One region of the Streptomyces sp. NPDC007971 genome, then DNA from elsewhere that is predicted to be linked to it. Evidence: riboswitches for the same ligand, from Rfam matches in the RefSeq annotation. Region 1 holds a riboswitch; the other holds the start of a gene.

Region 1 (5,695 bases):
GGGCCGCCGGTGCCCCGCCCGGAGGAGGGGTACACCCATGACCCGACCGTCCGCCCGTCATGTCCTGCCCGAGTTCAGCGAGCGCACGAGCACGGGCCACCGCACGCTCGATCCGTACTCGAAGCTGTTCGAGAGCCGGGTCGTCTTTCTCGGGACGCCCCTCGACGACACCGCCGCGACCGATGTGGTCACACAGTTCATGCAGCTCGAACACGCGGCACCGGACCGGGACATCACCCTGTACCTCAACTGCCCGGGCGGCTCGTTCACCGCCATGACCGCGGTCTACGACACGATCCAGTACGTCACGTGCGACGTGGAGACCTACTGTCTGGGCCAGGCCGCCTCGGCCGCCGCGGTGCTGCTCGCGGCCGGCACACCGGGCAAGCGGTTCATCCTGCCTAACGCCCGTGTGGTGCTCGAACAGCCCGCACTGCACGAACCGGCCCAGGGGCAGCCGAGCGACCTCGTCATCCAGGCCGAGGAGTTGACGCGGATGCGCTCCCTGATGGAGACGATGCTGGTGCGGCACACCGGGCGCACCGCCGAGCAGGTCCGCCAGGACCTGGAGCGGGACCTGATGCTGGATGCGCCGGGCGCGCTCGCGTACGGGCTCGTGGACGGCATCGTCCCGGGCCGCAGGGAGACCCCCGGCGCCGGGCACGCGGGGTGAGCCCCCGATGCTTCCACCCGAACTTCCGCCGCTGCCCGCACTGACCCGCGCCGAGGGCGAACTGATCGACCGTTACCTGGAGGCGGTCGACCTGCTGGGCCGGATCAACCCGGCGCAGTCCGGGGACACCTACCGCGGACTGCGCGCGGCGCAGGCCCTGGTGCGCAAGGCGTCCGAGCTGCGCGACGCCCTGACCCTGATGCACCAGCGGGGCGAGACGGAGCTGCATGGGGACACGCTGGCACGGGCCTTGCGGGTGCTGGACGGCGAGCGCCGTACTGCGCGCGTCACGCTCCCGCCCGACTGCGTCGGCTGATCCGGACGCGCGGGTGGCCCGTCGGGCCGCCCGCGTCGACCCGTCGCCGGGGCAGGACTTCAAACGGCCCGAACGGTCTACCGCCGACCGGGGTATCTCGCGATCGTTTTCCGGGCGTTCGGACTTGCACGCACCACGCGTTTGAGGCTCGTGCATGCATGCTCCGCCCCAGGTCGGGGGCTACGTGCGGGACCTGACGATGACTCGAACATGGTGGTGTCCACCCGAACGGGTGAGTGGTGAGTAACGCCACAAATCCCCGATTCCGTTGGGATTTTCGGACAGCTGTGAGTCAAGATCCCTGTCTGACGACAAGCCCCCGCCACCGCGGCGGGGCGGTCCGGGCGGACGCCGAGTCCTGCCGCCGCCCGGATGACCGGTCGACAGAAGTGGATCGGCAGGAGTGGAGGACCCGAGCAAGACGGGTCGCCGGGACGGACGTTCGTCGCAGACGGACGGTCGTGCCGAGCAGCCCTTGGGGTGAAGCCGTGGCAACGCGGCCGGGCAACTTCGCCAGCCCGAATCCGACAGGTCATCCTTCACAGGCGGCTGACGAAGGGTTGCGCATGACTGCGCTCAATCGTGTCCCGTCGCTGATGGCCCGGGCCGGCACGGCCTCGGCCCTCACCCTCGCCGCCGTGGGCGGCTCGATCATGGTCCCGGGGCTTGCCACCGACGCCTCGGCCGCCACCATAGCGACGAAAGCCCTCCAGATCGCGGCGTCCAAGAAGGGTTCCCCCTACCAGTACGGGGCCACCGGGCCGCGCCGGTTCGACTGCTCGGGGCTGACGCTCTACTCGTTCAAGAAGGTGGGCAAGAAGCTGCCGCGTACGGCCGCCCAGCAGTACAACAGGACGCATCACATCTCGGCCGGGAGCCGCAAGGCCGGCGATCTGGTGTTCTTCCACTCGGGTTCCAGCGTCTACCACGTCGGTATCTACGCGGGGAAGAACAAGATCTGGCACGCACCGAGGACCGGGGCCGTGGTGCGGCTGGAGAGGATCTGGACCAGGAGCGTCTGGTACGGCCGGGTCAGCTGACCCGGGCTCAGCGCAGGAGCGGCTCCAGCAGAAGAGCCGCTCCCAGCGCCGTCAGCGCCACCCCGGTGCCCGCCTGCAGCATGCGGGCGGCCCGGGGTCGGCGCAGCCACCTGCCGAGCCGGTCCACCAGCAGGGCCACCACCTGGAACCAGGCCAGCGCGATCACGCAGACGATCAGCGCGAGCAGCAGTGTCCTGGGCAGGGCGGAGCCGCCGGACGGCACGAACTGGGGCAGCAGGCTGAGGAAGGTCAGTGAGGCCTTCGGGTTGAGGACGTTGGTGACGAAGCCCTGCCGGAGCGGGTGCCCGGCCGAGTGCGCGGCCGACGGGTGCCCGGCCGAGGCCGCGTCCTCGGCGGCGGACCGCCGTAGCGGCCACAGGGTCCGCAGCCCGAGCTGCAGCACATAGGCACCGCCCAGCAGTTGCAGCGCGCGAAAGAGCGCGGGTACGGCGACCAGCACCGCCGCGACCCCGGCCACCGCGAGTGTGGTGTGCACGAGGAGGCCCGCGGCGATCCCGAGCCCGCAGACCGCGCCGGCCCGGCGGGAGACCAGGGCGTTGCGGACCACCACCGTGAAGTCGGCGCCGGGCATGGCGACCAGACCGGCGGCGATCCCGGTGAAGGCGATGAGCTGTCCGTCCATGGGCCCCAGACTGCCCGGCCGTAGCCTTCATCAGGTATTTAGAATCATGGAGGTCTGCCTGAAGCAATGCTTTAGGCTGGCGCCATGTACGACCCGACCCGGCTCGCCGCGCTCGTCGCCGTCGCGGAGGCGGGCTCCATCACCCGGGCCGCCGACCGGCTCGGCTACACGCCGCCTGCACTGTCCCAGCAGCTGGCCAAGCTGGAGCGGGAGGCCGGCACGGCGCTGCTGGTGCGTCACCACCGCGGGGCGCGGCTGACCGAGGCGGGCGAAGTGCTGGTGGCGCGGGCCCGTCGGGTGCTGGACGAGATGGAGCAGGCCCGGCACGAGCTGGCCCGGCTGACCGGGCTCACGGGCGGGGTGCTGCGGCTGGGGACGTTCCCGACCGCGGGCGTCCATCTGCTGCCGCCGGCGCTGAGCGCGTTCCGCCGGGCGCATCCGGACGTCCGGCTGTCGGTCGCCGACTACGACCCGCCGTCGGGGGTCACGGCGGTGGCGGCCGGTGAGGTGGACCTGGCGCTGACCCACACCTACCACCCCGCCGAACCCGTCCCCGTGCCCTCCTCGGTCGCTCTGGAGCCGGTCCTGGAGGAGGAGCTGGTGCTGGTGACGGCTCCGGGCCACGTCCTGAGCAGCGCCTCGTCCCGGCTGCCCCTGGCGGAGCTGGCGGGGCAGCCGCTGATCAGCATGGCGCCGCACCATCCCGCCCGGCGAGGGGTGGAGGCGCTGCTGGCCGAGGCGGGCGCCACCGCGGCGCTGCTGGTGCCGACCCCCGGGTACGCCGTTGTGTGCGCACTGGTCAGCGCCGGGCTCGGGGTGGCCCTCGTACCGGAGATGGTGGCGCGGACCGCCGTCACTCCGGTCGGGGTACGTCCGTTGGAGGGGGGACGGCTACGGCGCACGATCTCGGTCGCCTTCCGGGCCGACGAGGTCGCTCCGGCGGTGGAGGCGTTCCGCGCTCTGCTGCACGGGGCCTTCGGCCGGGCGCAGCACGCCCCGGAGCGTCAGCGCCCGTCCCGGTGAACCGTCCCCCGGCCGGGTGGGCTTGGCCCTGCGGACTGCGACGGTGGGGGTGGCGGGACGCCGTCCTGGGGCCCCCGTGGACGCCCGGGCGCGCTCTAGGGGTCCGGCTGGCCCGCCGCGACCGGCTCGGCCGGGAGGGCCCACGGCAGCTCGATGGAGACCGTCTTGCCGCCCTCGCGGGTGGGGCGGACGCGGAGCTTGCCGCCGCACTCGGCGGTGAGCCAGCGGATGATGACCATGCCGCGCCCGTTGTCCTGCTGGACGGCTGCGGGCAGTCTCTTCGGAAAGCGCGGATGACTGTCCGTCACACCGATGCGGAGTTGTTCGTCGTGGTGCAGGGCGATGTCGACGGTGAAGGTGGGTGACTGTCCGAAGGTGTGCTGTACGGCGTTGGTGGCGAGTTCGGAGACGATCAGCCGCACGGTGTCGGCCGCGTCGGTGTCCGGTGGCAGACCCCACTCCGCGAGGGTCCCCACCACGTAGGAGCGGGCCGCGGAGACCGAGGCGGGATCGCTCGGCAGAGTGACGGATGCTTCCAGATGGTCTGCCATGGCGACGTCGTCCCTTTCCCACGGGCCCGCAGTCCGGCGAGGAGCGGATGGTTCGAGTACGGTCCCGCACTGGTGCTTCGTCGCCAGACTGCCATTACCGGGCCGGTCTGGGGAGCGATCCACCGGGATATGCATATATCTGTCGCTCAAAGCGGTGAACTCTGCGACGGGAGACCGTATTTGGGCGGCCCGTAAGGAGTAAGGAGTACCCCATGCAGAACGGTCCCGCGGTACGGCGCCGCAAACTCGGCGCCGAGCTGCGCACGCTGCGCACGGGGACGGGGCTCACCAGTGGCGAGGCGGCCCGTCTGGTGGGCTGGCACCAGTCGAAGGTGAGCCGCATCGAGACCGGCGCGAGCGGTGTGAAACCGGCCGATGTGCGGTTACTCCTGGATGCCTACGGGGTGCGGGACGGGCAACTGCGCGAGTTGCTGCTGATGTTGGCGGGGTCCGAGGAGGCGGGCGGGCGCAGCCGGTGGTGGCACGCCTACCGGGGGATCCTGCCGCCCACCTACCGCGATTTCATCAGCCTGGAGTCGCAGGCGAGCGAGATGCGCACGCTGGAGACCACGGTGGTCCCGGGGCTGCTGCAGACGCCCGAGTACGCCCGCGCGGTGACCCGGGCGGCCGTGGAGGGGGTCGACGAGGAGCGGCTGGACGCGCTGGTGGAGGTGCGGCTGGCCCGGCAGGACGTGCTGCGCCGGGATCCCCCACTGACGCTGAGCGCGGTGCTGGACGAGGCGGTCCTCAAACGCGACGTCGGCGGACCGGAGGTGATGGCGCGGCAGCTGGCCCGGCTGGTCGAGGCCGCACGGCTGCCGCAGGTGCGGCTCCAGGTGCTGCCGTTCGCCGCGGGGGCGCATGTCGGCCTCACCGGCCCTTTCGTTATCTTCTCATTTCCGAGCACTTCTGATCTGGATGTGGTTGTTCTCGACCAGCTGACGAGTAGCCTCTATCTGGAACGGAAAGAAGACCTCATGGCCTACTCCGAGGCCTTCAACACCCTTCAGATCCACGCCCTTTCCCCCGAGGACTCGTTGGATTACATCGCCGGGATAGGTGACGGCGCGTAAGGAGGCACCATGCCAGCACTGCCTCGGAACGTCCCTGCAAGTACCGATCTGCACGAGGCGCGATGGCTGCGCAGCAGCTACAGCACCGGAGCGAACAACTGCGTGGAGACGGCTCGGCCGCACTCCGGCCCGTGGGCCGGACTGCTCGCCGTGCGCGACTCCAAGGACCCGGCCGGACCCGCGCTGCTCTTCTCCCCCGGGAGCTGGGCGGGGTTCGTGACCGCGCTCCGGTGATCCCAGTCCCCACCGATCGGAGAGATCCGACACCGGTCGGACCGACCCGACCCGACCGACATGACCGACCGGACCGAACAGACCGACTCGACTGACTCGACCGACTCGACCTGCATGATCGACTCGATCAACCCGGTCGGAC
Region 2 (5,695 bases), on a different contig from region 1:
CGACCGTGGCCACGGGGGCCTCGTGGGCGGTGGCGATCTCGTCCAGGGCCGTGAGGACCCGCCGGCCGCGCTCGGACTGGAGGTGCCTCGCGGCCGCACCGGCGCGGGCGCTGTCGACCGTCGTACCGGGGCGGTACTTGCCGGTGAGGAAGCCGGAGGCGAGCGCGTAGTAGGGGACCGCCGCGAGGCCCGCGCGGGCGGCGACGTCCTGCAGCGGGCCCTCGTAGGTGTCGCGGGAGACCAGGTTGTAGTGGGGCTGGAGGGCGACGTAGCGGGCCAGGCCCTCGCGCTCGGAGAAGTCCAGAGAGGCCCGGAGCCGCTCGGGGGTGATGTTGGAGGCGGCGATCTGACGGACCTTGCCCGCCTTCACCAGGTCGTCAAGGGCGCCGATGATCTCCTCGACGGGGACCTCGGGCTTGTCGTAGTGGGTGTAGTAGAGGTCGATGTACTCGGTGTCCAGGCGGCGCAGGGAGGCGTCGGCAGCGGCCTTGATGTTGGCCGCGGACAGGCCCTGGTACTCCGGGTGCTGGCTGACCTTGGTCGCGATGACGACGTCGGAGCGGTTGCCGCGGGCCCTGACCCACTTGCCGATGATCGTCTCGGACTCGCCGCCCCTGTTGCCCTCGGCCCACGCCGAGTAGGCGTCGGCGGTGTCGACGAAGTTGCCGCCGGCGGCCGTGTAGGCGTCCAGGACGGCGAAGGAGGTGTCCTCGTCGGCGGTCCAGCCGAAGACGTTGCCGCCGAGGGCGAGCGGGAAGACGCGGAGGTCGGAGGAGCCGAGGGTGCGGCGTGAGGCATGGGAGTCGGTCATGTCCCGGTTCAACGATCACATCCGTCCCGTCCATTCCGCGATTGCTGCGAATGGTGGGGGCCGGACGACCGGCAGCCCTGACGTCGGGGGGTTGTCGTCAGGGCTGCCGGGGACCGGATGAGGGGGTACCGGGGACCGGATGAGAGGGTGCCGAGGCTCAGGCGTCCCGGCCGGTCAGGGGTTGAGGCCCTTGTCGCGCAGCCACGGCGCCGGGTCGATGCCGGTGGCCTGGCCGTTCGGGTGGACCTCCAGGTGGAGGTGAGGCCCGGTGACGTTGCCGGTGGCGCCGATGCGTCCGATGACGTCTCCGGTGCTGACCTTCTGGCCGACGGAGACGCCGATCGAGGACTGGTGGCAGAACCACAGCTCGGTGCCGTCGTCCAGGGTGAGGACGGTGCGGTAGCCGTAGGCGCCGGCCCAGCCCGCCTGGGTGATGGTGCCGCTGTGGATGGCCTTGATGAGGGTGCCGGTGGGAGCGGCGAAGTCGAGGCCGGTGTGGTAGCCGGAGGACCACATCGAGCCGGGCTGGCCGAAGGTGCCGGTGATCGTGTACGAGACGACCGGCAGCTTGTACTCCTTGGCCAGGGCGGCCAGGCGCTCCTCCTCGGCCTTCTTCTTCGCGGCGGCCTCGGCCTTCTCCTTGGCGGCCGCGGCCTTGTCGGCGGCTTCCTTCTGCGCCTTGGCGGCCGCGGCGGCGCTCTGCTTCTCGGCGTCGGCGAGGGCGGCGGCGGTGGCCTTGCTGTCGGCCTTGCTCTGCTGCTGCTCGGCCTGCGCCATGATCCGGTTGCGCAGGGCCTCGCCTGCGTTGCCGCTCCGGTCGCTGTCGGCGGAGGTCACCCCGACCTTGCTCAGCGTGGGCGTCGTGGCCTTGGCCGCGTCGGAGGCGGAGGAGTCGTCGAACAGGGAGCCGACGGAGGGCAGGTCGGGCATCGAGAGGGACACCGGCGGCTTGCCGGTGTGGGCGCTGGCCATCCCGCCCGCGCCGACGGCGGCTATCACGCCGACGCCGAGGACGGTGGAGCTGCGGGCGAGTCCGCCGCGCTGCTTGGCGACGCGGTGCCGGCCCCGCACCGGGCGGACGGAGTCCTCGGTGGGGTTCCATTCCTCCCAGGGGCCCTCGTCAGTGCGGTGGTCGCCGTAGCCGAAGGTCTCGGTCTCGCGCTGAGCCGGGATGAACGGGGCTTCTGGGGCAGGCCGGTTGGACGCCACGAAGGCGTGCTCCTTTCCTTCCTCCGCCTACCGGGTTAGCTGACGGGTTCGGAGCGGAAGGTCTCCTACGCGCGTAAACCGGCCGTGGACTCGCAAAGTTCACGACGGTGTCTGCGCGATTCACCCCAAGGTGGTGGTTCCCCGGTTCCCTTGCGGGATTCGGCACGTGCGCACGGAGCCGCCTCGGGTGACGGCTGGGACGACCGCGCTGCGTTATCGAACGTTAATAGACCCACCTGTGAGATTCCAAGCCGTTCGGCTTGATCATTAACGTTCTTCGACGCGGACGTACGGGGTATGACCGGGGGAAAACGGGCGAGTTGACCGACGTTCAGCAGTCACAGAGGCTTTGATGGTGACTCAGATGTTATGCGGAGGGCTGTCGTCCGGTCACTGTGGGTCATGGGAGCCGGAGCCGGCCGGTCAGGGCCGCCGTACGGCCAGCAGCGCCATGTCGTCCGTCGTCCCTCCCCCGGAGTGCCGGCGCACCTCCGTGGCCAGGCGGCCGAGCAGGGCGCCCGGGTCGGGGAAGCTGCGCCCGGTGAGCCGCCGGGCGGGATCGTAGAAACGGCCGTGGCCGTCGCGGGCCTCGGACAGGCCGTCGGTGTGGAGCAGCAGGGTGGCGCCGCCCGGGAAGCCGTACTCCGTCGCCCGGTCGGGCCACAGGCCCAGGTCGCCCATGCCGAGCGGCAGTGCGGGCTCGCACGGGACCAGGGTGCGCACGGTGCCGTCGTCGTGCAGCAGCAGCGGCGGCGGGTGGCCGCGGTTGACGATCCGTACGGCCCTTTCGCCGTGCGGGAGTTCGGCGAGGACGGCGGTCGTGAAGCCCTCGAAGGCGTCGAGCCCCTCCCGTCGCGTGCCCTCGCGGGCCAGGGCGCGCTCCAGCCGCTCGGCCACCGCCTCCAGCGTGGCCTCCTGCTCGGCGGCCTCCCGGAACGCCCCGATCACCACGGCGACGGCGGCGACGGCACCGATGCCCTTGCCGCGCACGTCCCCGACGATCAGCCGGACGCCGTGCGGGCTGTCCTGCACCGCGTACAGGTCGCCGCCGATGAACGCGTCCCGCTGGGCCGCCTCGTAGCGGGCCGCGATGTCGAAACCGGCGATACGGGCGGCGGGTTCGGGCAGGACGGCCCGCTGGGCGGCCACGGCGATCTCCCGGGCGGAGGCCAGCCGCTGGTCGCCGAGGCGTACGACCTGGTTGATGACGGCGGCCAGCACGGCGACCGTGGCCACCGTGAACACCTCGGTGAACGTGCCGGCGTCCGGGCGCAGGCCGTAGCCGGCGTGCACCGCGACGGTGGCGGCCAGGGAGGCGAGGCCGGTGAGCACCGTGGTGCGCAGCGAGGACAGGGGCGCGGCGATCAGCGGGGCGGCGGTGAAGAAGGGCACGGCGGTGAAGGCGCGCGGGGTGAGCAGGTCGTAGACGATCCCGCCGCCGATCAGCAGCGCGGGCAGGGCGCCGACCAGGGCGCGGGGGGTCGGCCGGGGGCCGCGGCGCCCGTCCGGCGGGCGGGGTGCGGGACCGTCGCCCAGACCGGGGTCCGGGACGGGATCGCCGGGGAGCCGGCCGCCGGCCCTGGCGCGCGGGCTCTCCTCCTCCACCTCACCAGGACGCACTGCTCGTCTCCCGTGTTCTTGACGTACGTCCAGCGTGGCGGGGGCCACAACGGCGGGCGACTGCTGTGGACCGAGCGGATGACCGACTGTGATGTACGACACTCGGCGCGCCGGAGGGGGTGAGCGCAGGTCCGGGGCACGGCTACGGGGCCCGGGGGACGCGGGGACGAGGCGACGAGGCCCGAGGGGGCGTGGCACTGCCGCAGAAAACACTCAGGGCCGGGATCCATTGCTGGATCCCGGCCCTGAGTCTTCAGTAGCGGGGACAGGATTTGAACCTGCGACCTCTGGGTTATGAGCCCAGCGAGCTACCGAGCTGCTCCACCCCGCGTCGTTGTGTCTCTACTGTACTCCATCCGCAGGACACCGAGGACACAGGTGGGCGTGAGCCCCCGTTCAGGACAGCAGGTGGGCGTTCGGCGCCTTCGCGCGCGCCTCGTGTTCCGGCAGCAGGACGACGTCCACGCCCGCGCCCCGCAGGACCCCGCTGCCGTCGGCCGCCGTCACGAACGTGTCCGGCTCCCGCCAGGCCGTGACCACCCGGCGCACCCCGGCCCGCAGGATCAGCTCCGCGCAGGGTGCGGGGCGGGAGGCGCGGCGGGAGCAGGGTTCGAGGCTGCTGTAGACCGTGGCGCCCGCCAGGCGCGGGTCGGCCGGGCCGAGCTTGGCGAGGGCCGCCTCCTCGGCGTGCGCCACGGGGTCGCCCGCCTCGCGCGAGTGGCCGCGCGCCAGCTCGGTGCCGTCGGCGGCGACCACGACGGCGCCGACGCTGAAGGCCGTCCCGGAGGGCGGGCACAGGGCGGCCAGGTCGCAGGCGGTGCGCAGCCAGTGGTGGTCGGCGGCGGTGGCCACGGGGCCGGTGCCGGGCGCCGTGGGCTCGTAGCGCATGAGGACGACGTCCTCGATCCGGCGGGTCTCGGTGAGCCGGAGCCGGCCGCCCTGGTAGTCCCCGGGTCCGAACAGGCGCGGAGCCGCCGGGTCGCCGACGAACAGCGGGGCGAGGACCAGCTGCAGCTCGTCGGCGAGGCCCTGCTGGAGCAGCTGGGTGTGGACGGTGCCGCCGCCCTCGACCATCAGGCGCCGTACGCCGCGCACGTCGTGCAGGTGCTCCAGCAGGGCGCGCCAGTCGAGGCCGGGGCCGAGGGGGACCACGTCGGCGCTCCGGCCGAGGGCGCGCGTGGCCCGCTCGGCGCCCTTGTCGGTGGTGTACACGAGTTTCTCGCCGCCGGTGTGCCAGAAGTTCGCCGCCGGGTCGAGGTCGCCGGTGGCGGTGACGGTGACCTTCAGCGGGTACGCGGGCCTGCCCTCGGCCGTGCGGGCCGCGCGGCGCTCGGGGGAGTTCACCAGCAGGCGCGGGTTGTCGGCGCGGATGGTGCCCGCGCCGATCAGGATGGCGTCGACCGAGGCCCGCACCTCGTCGACCCGGTCGAAGTCGGCCGGGCTGGACAGCAGCAGCCGTTCGGGGCCGGTGTCGTCCAGGTAGCCGTCGAGGGAGACGGCGGCGGACAGCAGGACGTACGGGTACGGCATCGGCGCGCGCTCCCTGGCGAGGCGGAGGACTGTCGGTCTTGGTTCAAGTTTGAAACAAACCTACACTGGCGGCATGACGACCCGCTGGCTCACCCCCGAGGAGCAGCGCGCCTGGCGCGCCTACATCGCCGCCTCCCAGCTGCTGGAGGATGCGATCGACCGGCAGCTCCAGCAGGAGACCGGCATGCCCCACCTGTTCTACTCCGTTCTGGCCAACCTCTCCGAGGTGCCCGACCGGCGCCTGCGGATGACCGACCTCGCCGAGAAGCTGAAGATCACCCGCAGCCGGCTGACGTACGCGGTGACCCGCCTGGAGCGGGACGGGCTGGTGCGCCGCGAGGACTGCTGCTCGGACAGGCGCAGCTCGCTCGCGGTGCTGACGGACGAGGGGATGGCCGTACTGGAGCGTACGGCGCCCGGGCACGTCGAGACGGTCCGCGCGACCCTCTTCGACCGGCTCACGCCGGAGCAGGTGGGGCAGCTGGAGGAGATCTGCACGGGGATCACGCGCGGGCTGCAGGGGGA

Evidence for each region. A riboswitch is a leader RNA that binds a small molecule or an ion and turns the genes downstream of it on or off. The one in region 1 is predicted to bind cyclic di-AMP.
Region 2: linked by a shared signal. The riboswitch ahead of ACFZCP_RS24870 (peptidoglycan DD-metalloendopeptidase family protein) and the one ahead of ACFZCP_RS35375 (NlpC/P60 family protein) in region 1 are both predicted to bind cyclic di-AMP.

Annotation. Positions count from the first base shown of each region.
Region 1 covers NZ_JBIBJK010000021.1:126,694-132,388, reverse strand. Annotated here, with positions in the region: gene ACFZCP_RS35385 (ATP-dependent Clp protease proteolytic subunit) at 38-673, shown strand; gene ACFZCP_RS35380 (hypothetical protein) at 681-989, shown strand; cyclic di-AMP (ydaO/yuaA leader) riboswitch at 1,423-1,553, shown strand; gene ACFZCP_RS35375 (NlpC/P60 family protein) at 1,556-2,029, shown strand; gene ACFZCP_RS35370 (LysE family transporter) at 2,037-2,672, opposite strand; gene ACFZCP_RS35365 (LysR substrate-binding domain-containing protein) at 2,757-3,695, shown strand; gene ACFZCP_RS35360 (ATP-binding protein) at 3,791-4,246, opposite strand; gene ACFZCP_RS35355 (helix-turn-helix transcriptional regulator) at 4,459-5,319, shown strand; gene ACFZCP_RS35350 (DUF397 domain-containing protein) at 5,329-5,553, shown strand.
Region 2 covers NZ_JBIBJK010000011.1:306,787-312,481, reverse strand. Annotated here, with positions in the region: gene ACFZCP_RS24875 (aldo/keto reductase) at 1-811, opposite strand, end outside; gene ACFZCP_RS24870 (peptidoglycan DD-metalloendopeptidase family protein) at 986-2,020, opposite strand; cyclic di-AMP (ydaO/yuaA leader) riboswitch at 2,028-2,195, opposite strand; gene ACFZCP_RS24865 (SpoIIE family protein phosphatase) at 2,444-3,640, opposite strand; tRNA gene ACFZCP_RS24860 (tRNA-Met) at 3,898-3,971, opposite strand; gene ACFZCP_RS24855 (dihydrofolate reductase family protein) at 4,037-5,170, opposite strand; gene ACFZCP_RS24850 (MarR family transcriptional regulator) at 5,244-5,695, shown strand, end outside.